Regions from separate parts of the Streptomyces sp. NPDC002790 genome, predicted to be linked through region 3. Evidence: riboswitches for the same ligand, from Rfam matches in the RefSeq annotation. Region 3 holds a riboswitch; each other region holds the start of a gene.

Region 1 (5,028 bases), on a different contig from region 3:
GGGAGAAGCGGCACTGACCGGCACTTGATGACCCGGTGCCTGAGAAGGCTCGATTCGGCGCATGCCCGCCGCGGCGCTCGTAGGATGCCGGGGTGCCGAGACCCGTCCCGATACCGAAGAGCCGCCGCGCGTGGATCGTGACGTGGGCGGTGCTGTGTGCCGCCGGCCTCGCCGCCACCTACGTACTGACCACCTCCTCGGAACCCGAGCCGCCTCCCAAGAAGCCGGTCAGCGCCCGGTGCGCCGAACTGATCAAGAACATCGAGGGCCAGATCGCCAAGAACGAGCGGGACGGCAAGAAGGACGGAGTGGTGGCGTTTTCGCGCATCCGGGGCGCCGGCCAGGAAGATTGCGGCGATGCGCTCCGCGACCACTTCGGCAGTAATCGGTGAAGCGTGGCGCCCGGGCCGCCGCGTTCGCTGGTCTGGCCGCCGTCACCACCGCCGGGCTGACCATCGCCATGCGCGTCACGTCCGAACCGGAGCCGCAGCCCGCACCGACGCGGGTGTACTCCTCCTGCCTGGCGGCGGACACCCGGCCGCCCGCTCCCGGCGAGGGCCCGTGCGAGGGTCCCGGGCGCTGAACAACTCCCCTATTCCTGCTACGTGTTGGTGATCGGGTCGTACCGCCTGCCCGCCGCGATCACGGCCCCGACGGACTGCAACGCCCCGAGGTCCGTGAGCGGGTCGCCGTCCACCACGAGGACGTCCGCGCTGTAGCCGGGAGTGAGCTGCCCGGTTGTCTCGTCGAGGCCCAGCGCGCGAGCGGGCTCCGTCGTGGCCATCGCGAGGACGCGGTCGTTGGGCAGGCCCAGGTGCCCGTAGAACGTGAGGCTGGAGGGCAGGCCGTCGAAGCTGGCGCGCTGGACTCCCGCGTCGGTGCCCGCGATCAGCCGCGCGCCCGCCTCGGCCATCCGGCGCACCGCGTCGAACATGGCCGCGGCGCGCTCGGCGCCGAAGAACCGCGGCAGCATTCGCCAGTTCGGGCTGACCGTGGGGCAGACGTAGATGTTCCGCTGAACGATCTGGTCGAGCACGTCCTGGCGGACCTCGATCCCGTCGGCCGTCATCCACGTGCAGTGCTCGATACTGTCGACCCCTGCCGCGACGGCGGCGGTGATGCCGTCCGCACCGTGCGCGTGCGCCGCGACCGGCAGTCCGGCGCGGTGTGCCTCGTCGACGAGCGCCGCCAACTCCCCTTCGGAGAACTGGGTTTCCCAGCTCTGGGCGCCGCCCTTGGTGAGCCCGCCGCCGGTCTCCATGACCTTGATGACCTTGGCGCCCGCCTCCGCGTTGCGCCGCACAAGGCGCCGGACCTCCTCAGGGCCGGAGACCTCGCCACCGAGGAACCAGCAATGGCCACCGGGCGGAGTGACGGGCACCGTCGCCGAGACCAGCCGCGGGCCCACGGCCGAGCCCTCCCTGATGTCGTGGGCGAGACGCACCGCGAGGCCGCCCCGGTCACCGAGATCGCGGGCCGTCGTGACACCGACGCTCAGCAACTTCCGAGCCCGAGCGGCCATCGCGGCGAACAGCGCCTCGTCGTCCTGCTCCTGGAGCGTGGCTACGGGTTCCGGTCCCGCGTCGAAGCAGAGGTGCACGTGGGCGTCGATCAGGCCCGGGAGCACGGTCGCGGCGGGAAAGTCGAGCCGGGGCTCGTCGGGCTCCGCCTGGCGCTCGACCTCCGAGCGCGGGCCGGCGCCGGCGATGACGCCCTCGCGTACGAGGACGGCGCCGTCGGCGACTGTGTGAAGATCCGGTCCGGCCAGGACTTGCGCGGCGGTGATCAACATGAAGCGCGGCTCTCTTTCGTCTGCGAGGAACGCCAGTTGCTGCAACGCAGCACATCAGAAAGGGTCAGGGGTTGTCGGTTGCACGCGCCGCCCCGCCCCCGCTGTGTCCTGTCTTCGTCACCGCGTCAGACAGCAGTCTCCGCATGTGCCGCCGCCGGGAGCGCGGTAGAAGAGGCAGCAGCTCCGGCGGCGGAATGTCAGGTCCGGGCCGGTGATCCGGCCCGTTCCGTGTAGCCGGCCCGTCTCCAGGAGTTCGCGTGTCAGCCGCGTGAGATCCGTGCGCAAGTCGGGTCGGGACCGCAGCAGTTGAGCCGACGACCCGAGGAGAGCCGAGGCGGAATTGCCGGCCAGCAGGCGTGGCGCCACCTTGACGGTGAGGCCGTTCTCGACCGCTGCCAGGACTCCGTCCACCTCCGCGTGGACCGCGTCGGCGAGGGAGCGGAGCTCCGTCGCACGTCGGCCCTCGGGCCGGGGCAGGCGCAGAGCCGAGCTCTCACCGGACCACTCGACCGTGCTCATCGCCAGCACGATCCCGTGGACGAGGGCGCAGGCGAGGACCGGTGACCAGAGGCGTGCCGCGAGGCCCAGGTGGGCGATGGAGGCGCCGATGCGGGGTTCGGGGGTGGCGTAGTGGTCGTTGACCGCCTGGGCTCGTGCGGCGAGCCCGGCGTGGGTGAGCCGTGCATCGGGCCGCCGCCGCGTCGGCGTCGTGTCGAGGGCGAAGAATCCCCCGAGCCGCGACTCCACGTCCCGCAGCGCCTCGGCGACCTGTTCCGACGGCACCTCGTTCATGAGGCCCTGGCCCGGCGCGGCGCCTCGATGACGTAGAGGTCCAGGATCGCGGGGCGCTCCGCGACTCCCGGTCCGCCTGCCCCTATCCAGTCCGCGATGTCCTCGGTGGCGTCAGCGTCGTTGACCAGGCCGAGCCACACCGGTCGTGCTCCGGCCGCCCGACCGGCGGCGGAGGGCTGTACGACGATGACATTGGCCTGATCGCAGACGTCCAGGCACTCGGAGATCCGTGTCGGCGCGATCCGGCGCAACCGCGCCGTCTGCGCGGCGTGATCACCGTCGACCTTGACCGTTCCGCAGCAGCAGTCGCGGCACACGACCACGCGGCACGGAACCGCCCGGTCCGCCGCGGGGGCCGTCGCTTCGGCTTCGGCGAGCCGTTCGGGCATGCCGCATCCTCCCTCTCGCCGGGGAGTTCCGCCCCGGATCGCTTCGAGGGGGCGACAGCGTGAGTCTCCTGGCTCTCGGGTCCGTGCTCGTCCCGGCCTTCCCACCCTCGCGGGGGCAGTGGCTCTCCGGGATCCGCTCGCCGATCACAGTGGCGGTACCGCACCGGATTCGCACCGGTTTCCTCGGGCCGCCGTCGCCCGTGTTCACCGTCATCATGCCATCCGGCGAGGAGCTGCCGACGGGCCGGACGTTGTGGCGCCTCCCGGGCGCGGACCCGTAGGGTGAACGACGTAGCTGGTTCGCCCCGCCCGCCAGACGGGGTGTCGTAAGAGGGAACCCGGTGGGATTCCGGGACTGCCCCGCAGCGGTGAGTGGGAACGACCGCCGTCATACGCACTGGGCCCCGGAAGAGGGGTCTGGGAAGCGACGGTCACTAGGTGTCCGCCCTTTCGGGTGGGCGTGCCCGCAAGTCCGAAGACCTGCCAACTGCCCGTGCACGGACGACACGTGCGCGGACATCTCGGTGACCTCGAGGGCGGGTCGGCGTACACATACCGGCGAAAAGATCGTGCCTCGCAGCGCGCGGTCACCGCTCCGGTGGTGTCACTCCTTCGCGCCGCAGAGGCCTTCCGGGATCTCAGGGATACGTCTCTCGAAGGAGAATTCCGTGACCACCAGGACCGCGGACACCACGACCGCGCACACCGGGACCGAGCCCGCGCGGGCCACCGTGTACGGCTACCCTCGCCAGGGCCCGGACCGGGAACTGAAGAAGGCGATCGAGGGCTACTGGAAGGGCCGCGTCGACGCCGACGGTCTTCGCTCCACCGCCGCCGAACTCCGCCGTGCCAACTGGCGGGAACTGGCCGCGTCCGGCATCGACGAGGTGCCGACCGGCGACTTCTCGTATTACGACCACGTCCTGGACACGACCGTCATGGTCGGTGCGGTGCCCGAGCGCCACCGGGCCGCCGTCGCGGCGGACGCCCTGGACGGGTACTTCGCGATGGCACGCGGCACCCAGGACGTCGCCCCGCTGGAGATGACCAAGTGGTTCGACACCAACTACCACTACCTTGTGCCGGAGTTGGGCCCGGACACGGTGTTCACCACCGATTCCACCAAGCAGGTCGCGGAACTCACGGAGGCCCTCGCCCTCGGCCTGGACGCCCGCCCCGTACTGGTCGGACCGGTCACCTACCTTTTGCTGTCGAAGCCCGCTCCCGGCGTGGCCGACGACTTCGATCCGCTCACCCTGCTGGACCGCCTGCTGCCCGTCTACGCCGAGGTTCTCAGCGACCTGCGGGCCTCGGGCGCCGCCTGGGTGCAGCTCGACGAGCCCGCCCTGGTCCAGGACCGCACTCCGGCGGAGCTGAACGCCGCCGCCCGCGCCTACCGTGACCTCGGCACGCTCGCCGACCGGCCGAAGCTCCTGGTCGCCTCGTACTTCGACCGACTCGGCGAGGCCCTGCCGGTGCTCGCCAAGGCGCCCGTGGACGGTCTCGCCCTCGATTTCACCGGTTCCGCCACCGCCAACCTGGAGGAACTCGCCGCCGCCGGAGGCCTGCCCGGCAAGCGTCTCGTCGCCGGTGTGGTCAACGGCCGCAATGTGTGGGTGAACGACCTTGAGCGGTCACTCGCCACGCTCGGCACTCTGCTCGGACTCGCCGACCGCGTCGACGTGGCCGCTTCCTGCTCGCTGCTGCACGTTCCGCTGGACGCGTCCGTGGAGCGGGACATCGAGCCGCAGGTCCGGCGCTGGCTCGCCTTCGCCCGCCAGAAGACCACCGAGGTCGCCACCCTTGCCAGGGGCCTCACCCGAGGAACCGGCGTGGTCGAGGCCGAACTCGCCGCCAACCGCGCCGCGTTGAGTTCCCGGGCCACCTCGCCCATCACCCGTGATCCGGCGGTGCAGGCCCGCGCCGCCGCCGTCACCGAGGCGGACCTGCGCCGCTCGCAGCCGTACGCCGAGCGGACCGCCGCCCAGCGTGCCCTGCTGAACCTGCCGCTGCTGCCGACGACGACCATCGGCTCGTTCCCGCAGACCGGCGAAC
Region 2 (5,028 bases), on a different contig from region 3:
GCTGTACTCGCTGATGCTGGGCCTGCTCGCGCTGCTCGGGTTCATGGCGATCGCGGCCGGAATCAAGGTGCAGAACGGGCAGTTGGCGATTCCGCAGCTGTTCGAGGACATGTTCCCCGACTGGTTCACGGGCGTCGCGTTCGCGGCCATCGGCATCGGCGCGCTGGTCCCCGCGGCCATCATGTCCATCGCCGCCGCGAACCTGTTCACGCGCAACATCTACAAGGACTTCATCAAGCCGGACGCGACGCCCGCGCAGGAGACCAAGGTCTCCAAGCTGGTCTCGCTGCTCGTGAAGGTCGGCGCGCTCGTCTTCGTCCTGACCATGGACAAGACGGTCGCCATCAACTTCCAGCTGCTCGGCGGCATCTGGATCCTGCAGACCTTCCCGGCCCTGGTCGGCGGCCTGTTCACGCGCTGGTTCCACCGCTGGGCGCTGCTCGCCGGCTGGGCCGTCGGCATGGTCTACGGCACGCTCGCCGCGTGGGGTGTCGCGTCGCCGACGCAGAAGCACTTCGGCGGCTCGTCGGCGGAGATCCCCGGCATCGGCGAGATCGGCTACATCGGCTTCACGGCGTTCGTCCTCAACATCGTCGTCACCGTCGTCCTGACCTTCGTCCTCAAGGCGGTCAACGCCCCGGACGGCGTCGACGAGACGACCGCCGAGGACTACACGGCCGACGCCGGCGACAAGGGCGTCAAGCGCGACCTGCCGACGGTCGGCGCGGGCGCTGGTCACTAAGCACGCCCTTCCGTACGTGTGTCGGGCCCCTCCGCTTCGGAGGGGCCCGACACATTTTCCGGAAAGCGTTGCGGCCACGGCCCGGGGTCGCGTAACCATGGCGTCGTGATCAGAACAGTGCGCCCCGATGAATACGCCGTACTGGGCGAGTTGAGCGCCCGCGCCTACCTGGGCAGCGGCCTCCTCGCGTTCGGCGAGGACGACTGGTACGCCGCAGAACTGCGCGACGTCGAGAAACGCGCCGGTCAGGCCGAAGTGCTCGTCGCCGAGGACCCCGACGGCCGCGTCCTCGGCGGCGTCACCTACGTCCCCACGCACGACCACCCGTACGCGGACCTCGCGCGCCCCTCGGAGGCCGAGTTCCGGATGCTGGCCGTCGACGTGGAGGCGCGCGGGAAGGGCGTCGGCGAGGCGCTCGTGCGGGCCGTGATCGACCGGGCCCGGTCAGCCGGGAAGTCGGCGGTGGTGCTGTGCACGCAGCCGCTCGCCACCGCCTCCCACCGCCTCTACGAGCGCCTCGGCTTCACCCGGATCCCGGACCGCGACTGGTCGCCGATCCCGGAAGTGACGCTGCGGGCGTACGAGTTGAAGCTGGCGGCAGACTGACGGTTCGGTCGGCCGACACAACATATGGGGCTGAAGCGAAAGCCCGACACAACATGTATGCTCACTCTCGCTGTCACCACAGGGGAATCCGGTGCGAATCCGGAACTGTCCCGCAACGGTGTGCGTAGGCGTACAAAAACGCCCGCGTGAGTCCGATGACCTGTCGACGGCACGCCCGAGCCGACCGGCCCGGGCGTCGAAGACGTCCGGGCCTCGCGGAAAGGGCCGGTGGACGAGGGCCCGCCCTGCGCGTGCGCGGCCCGCGCTGCCACCTCCTCCCCGCAGGCCCGCGGGGCCTTTCGGCACACTCGCGTCTGCCCCGCGGCGTCTGGCACGCACGCTCGCGGCGTTGCCGGACAGACCTAGTAGCTCCGCTACGAGGCCCGTCCGGCGCCTTGCGATCGCACGCACCAGACACCGCGGGGCCGCCCTTCGGGCGACGACGCGAGTGTGCCGAAAGGCCCCGCCCGAGCGAGGGAGAGCCTCCACGTGACCATCGCGCCCGCCGAACCGGTCTCAGCCACCCCCCAGGACGGCCCGGGTGCCGCACTCCTGCGCACCCTGACCGAGCTGACCGCCGACCTCCCCGACGCCGACCCCGGCCGGATCGCCGCCGCCGCGCTGCGCGGCCGTTCGGCGCGGGCCGATGAAGCGGAGCTGCGCGATCTCGCCACCGAGGCCGCCGCCGGACTGATCTCCGAGGACCCCGCCTACTCCCGGCTCGCCGCCCGCCTGCTCACCCGCTCCATCGCCGCGGAGGCCGCCTCACAGGGCGTCACGAGCTTCACCGAGTCGGTCGCCGTCGGCCACCGCGAGGGCCTGATCGCGGACCGCACGGCCGCATTCGTACAGGGGCACGCCGCGCGCCTCGACGCGCTCATCGACGTCGCGGGCGACGACCGCTTCGGCTACTTCGGCCTGCGCACCCTGCACAGCCGCTACCTGCTGCGCCACCCGATCACGCGCTCCGTCATCGAGACGCCGCAGCACTTCATGCTGCGCGTGGCCGCGGGCCTCGCCGAGGACGACTCCACCCGCGCGCTCGACGAAGTGGCCGCCCTCTACGGCCTCATGAGCCGCCTCGACTACCTGCCCTCCTCCCCCACCCTCTTCAACTCCGGCACCCGCCACCCCCAGATGTCGAGCTGCTACCTCCTCGACTCCCCGCTCGACGAGCTCGACTCGATCTACGACCGGTACCACCAGGTCGCCCGCCTCTCGAAGCACGCAGGCGGCATCGGCCTCTCGTACTCCCGCATCCGCAGCCGCGGTTCACTGATCCGCGGCACGAACGGGCACTCCAACGGCATCGTCCCGTTCCTGAAGACGCTCGACGCCTCCGTCGCCGCCGTGAACCAGGGCGGCCGCCGCAAGGGCGCCGCCGCGGTCTACCTGGAGACCTGGCACTCCGACGTCGAGGAGTTCCTGGAACTGCGCGACAACACCGGCGAGGACGCGCGCCGCACCCACAACCTCAACCTCGCGCACTGGATCCCGGACGAGTTCATGCGCCGCGTGAACGCGGACCAGCCGTGGTCGCTGTTCTCGCCGGCCGACGTGCCCGAGCTCGTCGACCTGTGGGGCGAGGAGTTCGACGCCGCGTACCGAGACGCCGAAACCCGCGGGCTGGCCCAGAAGACCATCCCCGCCCGGGACCTGTACGGCCGCATGATGCGCACCCTCGCGCAGACCGGCAACGGCTGGCTGACCTTCAAGGACGCCGCCAACCGCACCGCCAACCAGACGGCCGAGCCAGGCCACACGGTCCACTCCTCCAACCTCTGCACGGAGATCCTCGAGGTGACGGACGACGGGGAGACGGCCGTCTGCAACCTGGGCTCGGTCAACCTCGGCTCCTTCGTCGACACGAAGACCGGCGACATCGACTGGCAGCGCCTCGACGACACCGTCCACACGGCCGTCACCTTCCTCGACCGCGTCGTCGACATCAACTTCTACCCGACCGACCAGGCGGGCCGCTCCAACTCCCGCTGGCGACCGGTGGGCCTGGGCGCGATGGGCCTCCAGGACGTCTTCTTCAAGCTCCGCCTGCCCTTCGACTCGGCCGAGGCCAAGGCCCTCTCCACCCGCATCGCGGAACGCATCATGCTCGCGGCGTACGAGGCGTCGGCCGACCTGGCCGAGCGCAACGGCCCCCTTCCCGCCTGGGAGAAGACCCGCACCGCACGCGGCGTGCTGCACCCCGACCACTACGGCGTCGAGCCCACCTGGCCGGAGCGCTGGGCGGCACTGCGCGAGCGCATCGCCTCCGTCGGCATGCGCAACTCCCTCCTCCTCGCCATCGCGCCGACGGCCACCATCGCCTCCATCGCCGGCGTCTACGAGTGCATCGAGCCGCAGGTCTCCAACCTCTTCAAGCGGGAGACGCTGTCGGGCGAGTTCCTCCAGATCAACTCGTACCTCATCGAGGAACTGAAGGCGCTCGGTGTCTGGGACGCCAGGACCCGCGAGGCGCTGCGCGAGGCCAACGGCTCGGTGCAGGGCTTCACCTGGGTCCCGGAGGAACTCCGCGCCCTCTACCGCACGGCCTGGGAGATCCCGCAGCGCGGCCTCATCGACATGGCCGCGGCACGCACCCCGTACCTCGACCAGGCCCAGTCCCTCAACCTCTTCCTGGAGACGCCGACCATCGGCAAGCTCTCCTCGATGTACGCGTACGCCTGGAAGTCGGGCCTGAAGACCACGTACTACCTGCGCTCGCGCCCCGCGACGCGCATCGCGCGGGCGGCGGGCAACAGCACCGTCCCCGCGCAGACCGCGACGCCGGAGCCGGACGCGGTCGCCTGCTCCCTGGAAAACCCCGAGTCCTGCGAGGCCTGCCAGTGATGTCCACCTCTCCCGAAAAGAACCTGCTCGACCCGGGCTTCGAACTGACCCTGCGCCCCATGCGCTACCCGGACTTCTACGAGCGCTACCGCGACGCCATCAAGAACACGTGGACGGTGGAGGAGGTCGACCTCCACTCGGACGTCGCCGACCTCGCGAAGCTGTCGCCCGGTGAGCAGCACATGATCGGCCGCCTGGTCGCGTTCTTCGCGACGGGTGACTCGATCGTGTCGAACAACCTCGTCCTCACGCTCTACAAGCACATCAACTCCCCCGAGGCACGCCTGTACTTGTCCCGCCAGCTGTTCGAGGAGGCCGTGCACGTCCAGTTCTACTTGACGCTGCTCGACACCTACCTCCCCGACCCGGAGGACCGGACGGCGGCGTTCGCGGCGGTGGAGAACATCCCCTCGATCCGCGAGAAGGCGGAATTCTGCTTCCGCTGGATGGACTCGGTCGAGAAGATGGACCGCCTGGAGTCCAAGGCGGACCGCCGCCGCTTCCTCCTCAACCTCATCTGCTTCGCGGCGTGCATCGAGGGCCTGTTCTTCTACGGGGCGTTCGCGTACGTCTACTGGTTCCGCTCGCGCGGGCTGCTGCACGGGCTGGCGACCGGGACGAATTGGGTCTTTCGAGACGAAACGATGCACATGTCCTTCGCGTTCGACGTGGTCGACACGGTCCGAAAGGAGGAGCCCGGGCTCTTCGACGACGAGTTGGAGCAGCAGGTCACCGACATGTTGCGCGAGGCGGTCGACGCCGAGCTGCAGTTCGGCCGCGACCTCTGCGGCGAGGGGCTGCCCGGTATGAACACCGAGTCGATGCGCCAGTAC
Region 3 (5,028 bases):
CCTCATGGTGGTGCTCGTCGACGAACGCCCCGAGGAGGTCACCGACATGCGCCGCTCCGTGCGCGGCGAGGTGTACGCCTCGACGTTCGACCAGCCGGCGAAGGCGCACATCGCGCTCGCCGAACTCGCGGTCGAGCGCGCCAAGCGCCTCACCGAGCAGGGCCGCGACGTGGTGATCCTCCTCGACTCCCTGACCCGGCTGTGCCGCGCGTACAACAACGCGGCCTCCACCAGCGGCCGTACTCTGTCGGGCGGTGTCGACGCGGCCGCCCTGCACGGCCCGAAGCGCTTCTTCGGCGCGGCCCGCGACGCCGAGGAGGCAGGCTCGCTGACCATCCTCGCCACCGCGCTCGTCGACACCGGATCCCGCGCCGACGACTACTACTTCGAGGAGCTCAAGAGCACCGGCAACATGGAGCTGCGCCTGGACCGCGTCCTCGCGCAGCGCCGCGTCCACCCGGCCGTCGAACTCACCCCGTCCGGCACCCGCCGCGAGGAACTCCTGCTCCCCGCAGCCGAGTTGACCGTCATCCGCGGACTGCGGCGCGCCCTGCAGAGCCGGGACCCGGCCGCCTCCTACGAGGCCCTGCTCGACAAGCTGCGCCAGACCCCGGACAACGCCACGTTCCTGCGCCAGGCCCAGTCGACCGTGCCGACCTCCTGACGCCGCCCCCATATGCGTAATACTCGACACATGAACGCGAGCATTACACGCCGTGGGGGAACTCCGGCGGTCGGCATCCGGCGGGCCACCACCCAGGACGCCCGGCGCCTCACCCGCCTCGTGCGCGGCTCCAGTGCCTACCGGGATCCGTACGCCTCGATGGTCGCGGGCTACCGGGTGGGACCCGACTACGTAGAGGCGCACCACGTCTACGTAGCCGTGGATTCGGCCGACGAGCGCGTGCTCGGCTTCTACGCGCTGCTCACCGAGCCGCCGGAGCTGGACCTGATGTTCGTCGCGGACGAGGCGCAGGGCCGGGGCATCGGGCGGCTGCTCGTCGACCACATGCGGGCCCAGGCGCTGGCCGCGGGCCTCGACCACGTCCGCGTCGTCGCGCACCCGCCCGCCGAGGGTTTCTACCGCTCCATGGGCGCACACCGCACCGGCACGGTGCCCGCGCGCCCGCCGGCCGTCGCCTGGGACCGACCCGAACTCGAATTCGCCATTCCTCCGGCCGTCTGAGGTCTTCCGCCCTTGCCCGGTACAGCGCACACTCGTGGGCGTCGGAATGCGGCAAGGAGGCCACATTGGGCAGCAGTCAGGCACGCGCCGAGGCGTTCGACGTGATCGTGGAGATCCCGCAGGGGTCCCGGAACAAATACGAGATGGACCACGATCTCGGCCGGATCCGGCTCGACCGGATGCTGTTCACGTCGACGCAGTACCCCGCGGACTACGGCTACATCGAGGGCACGCTCGGCGGCGACGGCGACCCGCTGGACGCACTCGTCCTGACGGGCGACGCGACGTTCCCCGGCTGCGTCATCGAGTGCCGGGCGATCGGCATGTTCGTGATGAGCGACGAGAAGGGCCCGGACGAGAAGGTGCTGTGCGTGCCCGCGCACGATCCACGGCACGGCGCGACCCGGGACATCGAGGACATCCCCGAGTTCGACCGCCTGGAGATCACCCACTTCTTCGAGGTCTACAAGGACCTGGAACCCGGCAAATCGGTCGACGGCTCCCACTGGGAGGGCCGGGAGAAGGCCTACGAGGAGATCGACCGGGCCCGTCAGCGCGCTTCAGGGTAGGTAGGGCCTGTATTGGGTTCTGGTCTGGATCAGGGAGCGGGGGCTGGCGCCTTCGGATCCAAGGCGGAGGAGGGAGGCGACGCGGAGCGTCGTCGACCGACGACAACACCGGAGACGGAGGCGCCAGCCCCCGCGAGCCCAGAGTAGAACCCAATACAGGCCCCTAGTAGGGTGGCCGGGCCGTGGTGCTCGGGAAGACCGGTGACGGCCCCCAAGGGGCCCATTCCGGAGCGGCCCTCGCCACTGTGATCGGGTTTCGGACAGCGCCGTCCGGAGCGCGCCGTTCCACCCTGTACGCCACTGGCGGCCGTCGGCCACTGGGAAGGCCGGAGCGGCGGGCACGCCCGTAAGCCAGGAGACCGGCCGCGGCATCTCACGAAGTCATTCCACGAGGTGCTGGAGCGTGATCGACGCATGACCCTGCCCGGGAACTCCCCGAACCCTGCCCTGAATTCCCCCTCCCCTGCCTTCCGTTGGCGCCGCGAGGACACGCTGCGCACGGCCGGCCTGATCGCGGTGATCGCCGCGCTGCACGTCGTCGCGTTCGGCGTGCTGTTCCTGCTCGTCGTCCCCGAGCACTACGAAGTGGGCAACAAGGCCTTCGGTATCGGCCTCGGCATCACGGCGTACACGCTCGGCATGCGGCACGCCTTCGACGCCGACCACATCGCGGCCATCGACAACACCACCCGCAAGCTGATGGCGGACGGCAAGCGGCCCGTCTCGGTCGGCTTCTGGTTCGCGCTCGGCCACTCCAGCGTGGTGGTCGCGATGGCGGCGCTGGTCGCGGGCGGCGCTGCGCTCGCCGGCACCCTGCTGAACGACAACTCGGGCACCCACCAGGTACTCGGCGTCGTCGGCACGACCGTGTCCGGTACGTTCCTGTACCTCATCGCGGCGCTCAACCTCGTTGCCCTGATGGGCATTTTGAAGGTCTTCAAGGCGATGCGCGCGGGCTCGTACGACGAGCGGAAGCTCGAGGAGCACCTGGACTCCCGCGGTTTCATGAACCGGATCCTCGGCCGCTTCACCAAGTCCATCACCCGGCCGGGACAGATGTTCCCGCTCGGCTTCCTCTTCGGTCTCGGCTTCGACACCGCGACCGAGGTGACGCTGATGGTGATGGCCGGCAGCGGCGCGGCGGCGGGCCTGCCGTGGTACGCGATCCTGTGCCTGCCGCTACTGTTCGCCGCGGGCATGAGCCTGTTCGACACGCTCGACGGCACGTTCATGAACTTCGCCTACCAGTGGGCGTTCTCCAACCCTGTGCGCAAGGTGTTCTACAACCTCACCATCACCGGCTTGTCGATCGCGGTGGCGTTCTTCATCGGCACGATCGAACTCGTCGGCGTCCTGCACGACAAGCTCGACCTGAGTGACGCCGTCACCGGGTGGATCGCCGGTCTCGACCTCGACAACGTCGGGTACGTGATCGTGGGCCTGTTCGTGGTCGTGTGGGTCGCGGCGATCGCCTACTGGCGCCTGGCGAGGGTCGAGCAGCGGTGGTCGGCGAGGATGGCCGACGGCACGTAATTCGGTTGCCGGGGCGCGCGCGGTCCACTGCTGCACTGATCGCAGCGGCATTCCCGCGCGCCCCTACCGTGAGGACCGATCCATGCGCACGACAGACATGTTCCTTCAGAAGGCCCCTGCCCTCTCCCCCATGGACATGACTGTCAGTGCACACTCTGAATCTGGGCATTCTCGCGCACGTCGACGCCGGTAAGACCAGCCTGACCGAGCGCCTCCTGCACACGGCCGGGGTGATCGACGAGCTCGGCCGCGTCGACGACGGAAGCACCCGCACCGACTCCCTCGACCTGGAGCGCCGGCGCGGCATCACCATCAAGTCGGCCGTGGTGTCGTTCCCGGTGGCCGGCACGAACGTCAACCTCGTGGACACGCCTGGCCACCATCGGTCTGCGGGTCGACCCGGCGCCGATCGGCTCGGGCGTCGCGTTTCGGCTCGGCATCGAACTCGGCTCCCTCCCCCTGGCCTTCATCAAGGCCATCGAGGAGGCCGTGCACAGGACGCTGCGCCAGGGAATGCTCTGCTGGCAGGTCACCGACTGCACGGTGACGCTGACGCACTCCGGATACGCGCCGCGACAGAGCCACGCGCACGCCGTCTTCGACAAGTCGATGTCGAGCACGGCGGGCGACTTCCGCGGGCTGACCCCGCTGGTCCTGATGAGCGCACTCACGCGCGCGGGCACGGCGGTGTGCGAACCGATGCACCACTTCCGCCTGGACATCCCGGCCGACCTGTACGGAGCGGTACTGTCGTTGATCACCCGACTGCGGGCCGTGCCGACGGGGCAACGCACGGACGGCGGGGCATGGACCACGGTCGACGGGCTGACCCCCGCGGCCCGGGTGCGCGCCCTGGAGCAGCAACTGCCGTCCCTCACCCGGGGCGAGGGCGCCCTGGAGGCCGCCTTCGACCACTACGCCCCGGTCCGCGAGGGCGCCCCGCGCCGCTCCCGCACGGACCACGGATCAAGCCCGGCCTTTGGACGAGAGCCCGCGGGGTCCGGGGCAGAGCCCCGAGGCCGTGACGCCGGTGGGGTGCCACACGGGAGGGGGCGGGCGAATCCGGGCCATTCGGCCCACCGGTAGGGCCCCTTGGCCCCGTCCGCCGCGAGCCGCGCGCTGAGATGCTGCGGTATCGAGCCTCCCGTGCCCTCGTCCTCCCGCAGCGGCGCGCGGTCGAGGCCGAGCCCGGGCCCGCTGTTCGCAGAAGGGGGAGCCGCGAATGGCGGGCCCGTCCGGGCCTCCGCCCCGGCTTCGTACACGCGTCCGCCGCGCCGTTGTGGCAACTCGCGCGCAAAACGGCCCAATCGGAACGATAAAGTGGCTCGTCAACCCGCACGCGCCCGATCACTCAGGAGTGCCTACGTGTCCGTAGCCATCGACTCGTCCGACGCCGCCATCCCGACCGGCGACGACGTTCCCGCGGAGCCCGTGCCCGCGCCGGCCGTCGCCCCTGACGCCGGCCCCGCCGCGCCCGCGAACGAGGAGACGGCCGAGCCCTGGGACACCACGAACATGTGGACCCCGCCGACCACCGATACCCCGGACGCCGCCGCCCCGGCCCCCGAAAGCGCGCCCGACAGCCCGTCCGGCGACTTTTGGACGCCGCCCACCGAGGTCCCCTTCGCGGAGAGCTCCGAGGTCGACGCCGAGGCGGCGGCCGAGGACGACCCCGCCCCCGGCGACGTACCGGAGGCCATCACCCGCGACGCCCACGAGTTCGGCGTCTACGCCCGCACC

What was found. A riboswitch is a leader RNA that binds a small molecule or an ion and turns the genes downstream of it on or off. The one in region 3 is predicted to bind cobalamin.
Region 1: it holds a riboswitch for cobalamin, as region 3 does, so the genes downstream of both, ABT004_RS15210 ((2Fe-2S) ferredoxin domain-containing protein) here and nicT (Nickel transporter NicT) in region 3, are expected to answer to the same signal.
Region 2: it holds a riboswitch for cobalamin, as region 3 does, so the genes downstream of both, ABT004_RS20955 (ribonucleoside-diphosphate reductase subunit alpha) here and nicT (Nickel transporter NicT) in region 3, are expected to answer to the same signal.

What each region holds. Positions count from the first base shown of each region.
Region 1 covers NZ_JBEOVM010000026.1:67,478-72,505, forward strand. The annotation lists gene ABT004_RS15190 (hypothetical protein) at 93-392, shown strand; gene ABT004_RS15195 (hypothetical protein) at 389-583, shown strand; gene ABT004_RS15200 (amidohydrolase family protein) at 602-1,792, opposite strand; gene ABT004_RS15205 ((2Fe-2S)-binding protein) at 1,910-2,584, opposite strand; gene ABT004_RS15210 ((2Fe-2S) ferredoxin domain-containing protein) at 2,581-2,973, opposite strand; cobalamin riboswitch at 3,035-3,158, opposite strand; cobalamin riboswitch at 3,252-3,475, shown strand; gene metE (5-methyltetrahydropteroyltriglutamate--homocysteine S-methyltransferase) at 3,642-5,028, shown strand, end outside.
Region 2 covers NZ_JBEOVM010000046.1:14,829-19,856, forward strand. The annotation lists gene mctP (monocarboxylate uptake permease MctP) at 1-742, shown strand, start outside; gene ABT004_RS20950 (GNAT family N-acetyltransferase) at 848-1,348, shown strand; cobalamin riboswitch at 1,400-1,530, shown strand; gene ABT004_RS20955 (ribonucleoside-diphosphate reductase subunit alpha) at 1,838-4,195, shown strand; gene ABT004_RS20960 (ribonucleotide-diphosphate reductase subunit beta) at 4,195-5,028, shown strand, end outside.
Region 3 covers NZ_JBEOVM010000001.1:169,706-174,733, forward strand. The annotation lists gene rho (transcription termination factor Rho) at 1-664, shown strand, start outside; gene ABT004_RS00780 (GNAT family N-acetyltransferase) at 695-1,186, shown strand; gene ABT004_RS00785 (inorganic diphosphatase) at 1,252-1,755, shown strand; cobalamin riboswitch at 1,922-2,137, shown strand; gene nicT (Nickel transporter NicT) at 2,170-3,288, shown strand; partial or broken gene ABT004_RS00795 (GTP-binding protein) at 3,435-3,668, shown strand; partial or broken gene ABT004_RS00800 (GTP-binding protein) at 3,661-4,251, shown strand; gene ABT004_RS00805 (hypothetical protein) at 4,654-5,028, shown strand, end outside.